Regions from separate parts of the Comamonas sp. GB3 AK4-5 genome, predicted to be linked through region 2. Evidence: predicted binding sites of a transcription regulator. Region 2 holds the regulator's gene; the other holds the start of a gene.
What was found. Region 2 encodes FliA, which starts transcription of late flagellar genes. Its sites were predicted from a motif close to CTAAAGTTTNNNNNNNNNNNGCCGNTA; they were not measured.
Positions count from the first base shown of each region.

Region 1 (3,409 bases), 1.1 Mb from region 2:
GCAGCGGGCGCAGAACGGCACCCCACAACGGCCAGACAGTGCTTCAGGCGCGGCGCGTGCCCGCAGACAGTATGCGTATACGGCAAGGGCAGGCAACAAAGCCTCAAGCGCTGTATGGCCGCCTTCAAACGAGCTGCCCATGAAGCCGCAAGGCTTCTCAGAAGAAGGAAATAAAAAAAACGGTCTGACTAAGCAGACCGTAAAGGATGGCAGCGGAAAGCTGCCAGCAACACAAGGGATACAGGAGCCTTAAACAGGCGCCTTTGTTGGGCTAGCGCGGCACCAGGAAGGTGGTCTTGGCGGCCACTTGCAGGGCCACATCGCCCTCGGCCTGGACATGGATGTGCACGGTATGCGAGCCGGCCGCCGCCACGCCATAGGGCGCCTGCAGGCGAACCACCACCCAGCGGTCCTGGGCAGCGTCCAGCCCCACATCGGTGTCGGAGGCCACACGTATGCCCTCCAGTCCGCTGGCACTCAGGCGAAAACGCTGGGGCTGCTCGGTGGCGTTGGCAATCTGCACGCGGTAGATGTTCTCGATCTGGCCGCCGGCCACGATGCGTGACAGCGTGCCCCGGTCGCGCACCACGTCCACCTGCAGCGGCGTGCGCTGGTAGAGGCTGACCACCATGGCCACGCTGATGGCCACCAGGCCCGTGGCATACAGCAGCACACGGGGGCGGGCAATGCGCCGCCAGGTCTGGGCCGCACGCCAGCCGCCGGCCAGGGCTTTTTGCGTGGTCAGGCGAATCAGACCACGCGGGTACTGCATCTTGTCCATCACGTTGTTGCAGGCGTCGATGCACAGACCGCAGCCTATGCACTCGTACTGCAGGCCGTTGCGGATATCAATGCCCACGGGGCAGACCTGCACGCACAGCCCGCAGTCGATGCAGTCGCCCAGGCCCTGGGCATGGTGGTCCACCCCCTTGGCGCGCGGGGCACGGCCTTTTTCGCCTTCACCGCGGGCGCTGTCGTAGCTGACCACCAGGGTGTCGCTGTCCATCATGGCGCTTTGAAAACGCGCATAAGGGCACATGTATTTGCAGACCTGCTCGCGCAAAAAACCGGCGTTGCCATAGGTGGCCGTGGCGTAGAACAGCGCCCAGAACATCTGCCAGGGGCCGACAAAGCTGGCCAGGTCCACCACCAGCGTGCGGATGGGCACAAAGTAGCCCACAAAGGTCACGCCGGTCCACAGCGCCACCAGCACCCACAGCAAATGCTTGCTGCCGCGCTTGAGGATTTTCTCGGCCGTCCAGCCGCTGCCATCCAGGCGCAGGCGGGCGCTACGGTCGCCTTCGGTGCGGCGCTCAATCCACATGAACAGCTCGGTATAGACGGTCTGCGGGCAGCTGAAGCCGCACCACAGCCGCCCTGCCACGGTGGTGAACAGGAACAGCGCCAGCGCGCTGATGATCAACAGCACCGCCAGGTAGATGAAGTCCTGGGGCACCAGCAACCAGCCAAAGATGTAGAAACGCCGCTGCTCCAGATCGAAGAGCAGGGCCTGGCGGCCGTGGATCTGCATCCAGGGCACGCCGTAGAAAAACAGCTGCGTGATCCACACCAGCGCCCAGCGCCAGTGCGCAAAGCGCCCGGTCACCGAGCGGGGCTGGACCTTCTGGCGCTTTTCGTAGAAGGACTCGCCTTCGGGCTCGGCCACATGGATGGGAATGGTTTTACGGGCAGCCGCCTTGCCGGAGGCATTGCGGGAGGAGTCGTGGGACGGTTTCATCGGGAGGTCAACACAGTCGTAGCTCTGAGGCCATGGAATGCAGCCGACTATGCGACGCCCGCCACTTCTTGCACAGAATCAGATAGGGGGCAGAAAGACCATATCAGATGAAATATTTTTACCAAGCACCAGATCAGTCACTGCAAAACAAGAGCTGGCTATGCTTTCTGCACAACGGTTTCAGGCAGTTTTATATCCACAACGCAGTGCCATCTTGCAGCAACTGCTCTCATTTTTATTTACGGCGGAGCGGCCTCAAGTTCTTTCCTCCGCTGCCGATAAGCACGATAAGCAGCCCTGCAAGCTGCACCGCAAAACATCCATCACCACAGGAGGAGACCATGGTCAGCACCACCAGCAGCCTTGCCGCACCCAATGTGTCCACAGCCAGCGCCAAGCCCGCCAGCAGCGAGCTGGAACAGGCCCAACGCAGCGCCGCCGCCAGCCGCGAAGGCCAGCGCACCCAGCGCAATGCGCAAATCCTGCAGGCGTCGATGGATGTGTCCATCTCGGCCGGCAACCAAAGCATGACGCTGCTCTACCGCGCCGCGGTGGACAAGCTCAACGAGGTGCTGGCCCCCGAGCTGGGCGAAGACGCCATCGCCAAGGCCCAGCAGCAGGACCAAAGCAGCGAAGCCGTGGCCGGGCGCATCGTCTCCCTGTCCACCGCCCTGTTCGACCGCTACGCCGCCAGATACCCGAACAAAGACCCCGAGACCCTGCTGCAGGACTTTGTGGCCACCATACGCAGCGGCTTTGAGCAAGGCTATGGCGAGGCCAAGGACATCCTGCAAGGCCTGGGCGTCTGGGGCGAGGCCGACAGCCCCGTGCGCAGCGCCGTGGAACGCACCTACAGCCTGGTGCACAAGGGCTTTGACGACTTTCTGCAGCAAAGGCTGGCGGCCCTGAAGGCGCCGCAGGACAGCGCCGGCGACACCGAAGGCAGCTCCGCCAAGACCGCAACGGCTTGAGCGCCGCTTCAACGCCCAAGCCCATGCCCCCAAGGGGCAGGCAAGCACCAAGGCTCCACAAGGGGCCTTTTCTCATTGCGGCGGTCTTGCTCCCATCGGCCTCACCCTCAAAACCCACCACAGGCAGTCAAGTTGAGTGCATAGGGCAAAACATTGACTGGATTTGCCAACTTCCAAAATCCATGCGCCCCTAGAATTTTGGGCAATGTGCTGGCTTGCGCCACACAGCCCATTCCCCCATGTTCCCCCCACACAGAGGTCAGAACTTCACATGCAACTCAGCAGCCACAGCTTCCAGGACGGCCAGGCGATTCCCGGCGAATTTGCCTTCGCCGTGCCCGATGCTTCCTCCCATATTGCGCTGTCATCCAACCGCAATCCCCACCTGGCATGGAGCGGTGCGCCTGCGGGCACCCAGTCATTTGTCATCGTCTGCCATGACCCCGACGTGCCCAGCCGCGGCGATGACGTGAACCAGGAAGGCCGCGTCGTGCCTGCCGATCTGCCACGCGTCGACTTCTTTCACTGGCTGCTGCTCGACATTCCCGCCAGCACCACCCAGATCGAGGCCGGCGCGCATTCGAGCGGAGTGACACCCTCTGGCAAACCCGGCCCAAGCACCGGCCAGGGTCTGCGCCACGGCATCAACGACTACACCGCCTGGTTTGCGGGCGATGCACAGATGCAGGGCGAATACTAT
Region 1 covers NZ_CP166730.1:1,611,028-1,614,436, reverse strand. The annotation lists gene ccoG (cytochrome c oxidase accessory protein CcoG) at 272-1,738, opposite strand; gene ACA027_RS07180 (DUF5610 domain-containing protein) at 2,080-2,709, shown strand; gene ACA027_RS07175 (YbhB/YbcL family Raf kinase inhibitor-like protein) at 2,981-3,409, shown strand, end outside.
Region 1: a site for FliA is predicted at 1,993-2,019, ahead of ACA027_RS07180 (DUF5610 domain-containing protein). Genes of this name have one in related genera too.

Region 2 (3,409 bases):
CGGTAGAGCCTGCGCCATGCGGGTTTTGGTTTTTTCGGCAGCCCCTAAAATTGCTGCACTGTTTTTTTTGATCTACGGGAGCCTTTTCATGCAACTCGACGAAGCACTTGGTCATGTAGAGGGCCTGCTCCAGCTGGTCACTGCCGCCCTGGAGCGCCAGGATGGCGCCCCGCCCGTGGACGAGGCGGTGGAAGGCCTTCGCTCCTGCATGGTGGCTTTCTCTGGGCTGGCCCAGCAGTACGCCCCCGAGCAATTCACCCCCGAAGCGATACAGCGCATGCAGCGCATCTCCCAGACCGTGGCCTTGCAGCGCGAACATCTGGTGCGCCTGGGCGCCATCACCACCCAGCAGGCCCAGGCCCTGGTGCCGCAGCAGCGCGACGCCCATACCTATGGCGATGTGGGCGCCTCTGGTCCTCAGGGCAATCGCGCCTCGGTGTCCAAGCTTTACCACATCAGCGGCTAAGCGCCGCACAGCGGCGCGACTGCCCAGAAACACCAAAGCCAGCGCATGCGCTGGCTTTTTTGTGAGCGTTGATAGCTTATGGGTTATGCGTTTGCGTTGTTTTTACAGCGCAAACACAAGCGGCAATGGCTACGAATGCTACGGTTTTTCAGCAGCCATCTTGGTGATGTCTGGCACTGCGTATGCAACTGGCGCGGCCCAGCTCAGGGGCACCGCGCAAGGGCCGCCCCGCAGCGCAGGTGCCGTCCTCCTCCGGCGCAGCCAGAGAGGGGGAAGCGGCGTAGCCGCTCAGGGAGTGTGGTGCTTAATGCGCCCGCATCTTGGTGCGCAAGCGCGCAATGGCCTGGCTGTGCAGCTGGCAGACGCGCGACTCGGTCACTTCCAGCACGGCGGCAATCTCCTTGAGATTCATATCGTGCTCGTAGTACATGCCCATCACGTATTTTTCACGTTCGGGCAGGCTGTCGATGGCTTCCACCAGGGCGGCACGCAGGCGGTGGTCGCGCAGCATGGCCATGGGGTCGGCGCTGTTGTCGGCCACATAGCGGTCGAGAAAGCTTTCCTCGTCGTCCTGGCCGGGGGACAGATCTTCCAGATAGAACAGCTGGGTGCCGCGCACCTTGCTCAGCAGGCTTTGGTAGTCGTCCAGCGACAGCGCCATGGCGTCGGCGATTTCGGATTCGCGGGGCGCGCGGCCCAGCGTTTGCTCCAGCCGGCGGATGGTGACTTCAATGTCTTTCTGGCCCTTGCGCGAGCTGCGGCTCATCCAGTCGTTCTCGCGCAGCTCATCGAGCATGGCGCCGCGGATGCGTTGGCTGGCAAAGGTTTCAAACTGAACGCCCTGCGCACTTTCGTAGCGCGACAACGCCTCGGCCAGGCCGATCATGCCCACCTGAATCAGATCGTCCAGTTCCACGTTCGGTGGCAACTTGGCGATCATGTAGTGGGCGATACGGCGCACCAGCGGGGCGTGCTGGCGAATCAGCGCGTCTCTATCAAGCTGGCCATGGGCGGTGTACATCAGATCAGTGGCTCCACTCGGTATGAACAGCCGTCTGTGGCGGTGCCACAGGCTCGGCTTGCTCTAAGCATTGTAGCGACCAACGTTGCAGTTGCCGGGGATGCTGGGGGTTGAGCTGCATCACCAGCGGCTCCACATGCAGGTGGTGCATGGCGCACTTGACCACCATTTGCAGATTGTGTGCGATGCCGGTGTCCGGGCTCATGGTGACCAGCTTGGCGGTCAGGCCGGCATGCATCAGCGTGTGCTTGAGCGCACGGTAGCTGCGCAGCACATTGCGGCCCTGGGCAGGCACCATCAGCAGCGGTGGGCGGGTAGCACCTTGCAGCACGGGGCTGAGCAGCAGTTCCGGCGCCACGATCACCACCAGTGCGTGGTTGCGTAGGTGGCGGTGCAGCAAATCCAGGGCGCGCACACCTTGCTGGCGTGCACGGTGGGCCAGTTGCACCAGGCCGCGCGCGGCGGGCAGGGTGGCCACGCTGTGGCTGGCCTCATGCCCCACGGGCAGGGCGACAAAGCCGGTGCCGCTGTGGGGCTGCAGCAGATCCTGCAGGCCGGGAGATTCGGTGGTTTCCTTTTGCGTGCCATCCAGCACCACCACGGGGTAGCCCTGTTGCTGCAAAAGCGCGCAGGCCGCCCACAGATCCTGGGTGCCAGCCATGTCGCCGCCAGGGAGCACGCTGAGCACACGCAGCTGCGATGCCGGGCCTTGCCATTGCAGGCCGTCGCCTTGGTGGAGGCTGTGCTCAAGCATGCAGGGCTCCGGCGCTGCGCGGCGATTCCGCGAAGAAGAAGTCCAGGTCCAGTGCCGATGGGTCAAAGGCCGAGCGGCTTTGGGTGCGCATGGAGGTGGCAACCAGTTCCGAGGCGTTGGCGCGCTCGAAGTCTTCAGGCACGCGCTGGCCGTTGGTGATGCCGCGCAGCTGCATCTGGTGGCGCACCAGGGCGTCCAGCGCAGGGCCCAGCTTCACGGCTTCGTCCACCTTGGAGAGGATGGTCTGCTTGCAGCCTTCGCTCTTGAAGGCGCCCAGGGCTTCGTCCAGGGTGTCGCCCTGGCTGCCGGCGTTGAGCACCAGCAGGCGCTGCACGCGCGGCAGGTCCAGCACGTTCAGAATGTCGTCCTTGCGCGGGTCACGGGGGGCCACGCCGGTGGTGTCGATCAGCACCATCTTCTTGCCGGACAGCAGGCTCAGCAGATCTTGCAGCGCCGCCTTGTCGTGGGCCAGATGGGCCACTACACCCAGCATGCGGCCGTAGGCGCGCAGCTGCTCATGGCCGCCGACGCGGTAGGTGTCCAGGGTGATCAGGCCCACGTTGTGGGCGCCGTGTACCTGAGCGCACAGGGCGGCCAGCTTGGCAGCCGTCGTGGTCTTGCCCACGCCGGTGGCACCCACCAGGGCGAAGACGCCGCCGGTTTCGTAAATAGGCGCCTGCTTGGCGTCGGTGTGCAGATTGCGTTCCAGCACGCCCATCAGCCAGCGCAGGGCTTCGGCAGGGCCGGCGCTCTGGGGCATGCGTTCCAGCAGGGCACGGCCCAGTGCGGGCGAGTAGCCGGCGCGGATGAGCTTGACCATCAGATTGGAGTGCAGCGGGCTGCGCTGGGTCTGGTTCAGCCAGGACAGGGTGTTGAAACGCTCTTCGATCAAGTCCTTCATGGACTGCAGCTCGTTCATCACCTGGGTGCCGGCGACGGGGGCCATGGCGGCAGCGTTCTTGCGTGGCTCCACGGGCAGCTCCACGGCCAGGCCGCGCAGCGGGTTGTGCTTGAGCACCGTGGGCGCTGTGGGCAGGGGGGCGCTATCGCGCACGGCGTCCAGGCGGTTCTTGCGGGCAAAGGTGGGCAGCTCGGCAGTGGCTTCATCTTCCATGCCGGGGTTGGCACCACGGCGGCGCAGCATGCGTTCGCGCACATAGTCCTGGAA
Region 2 covers NZ_CP166730.1:502,951-506,359, forward strand. The annotation lists gene ACA027_RS02240 (hypothetical protein) at 89-466, shown strand; gene ACA027_RS02245 (RNA polymerase sigma factor FliA) at 771-1,487, opposite strand; gene ACA027_RS02250 (hypothetical protein) at 1,492-2,241, opposite strand; gene flhF (flagellar biosynthesis protein FlhF) at 2,234-3,409, opposite strand, start outside.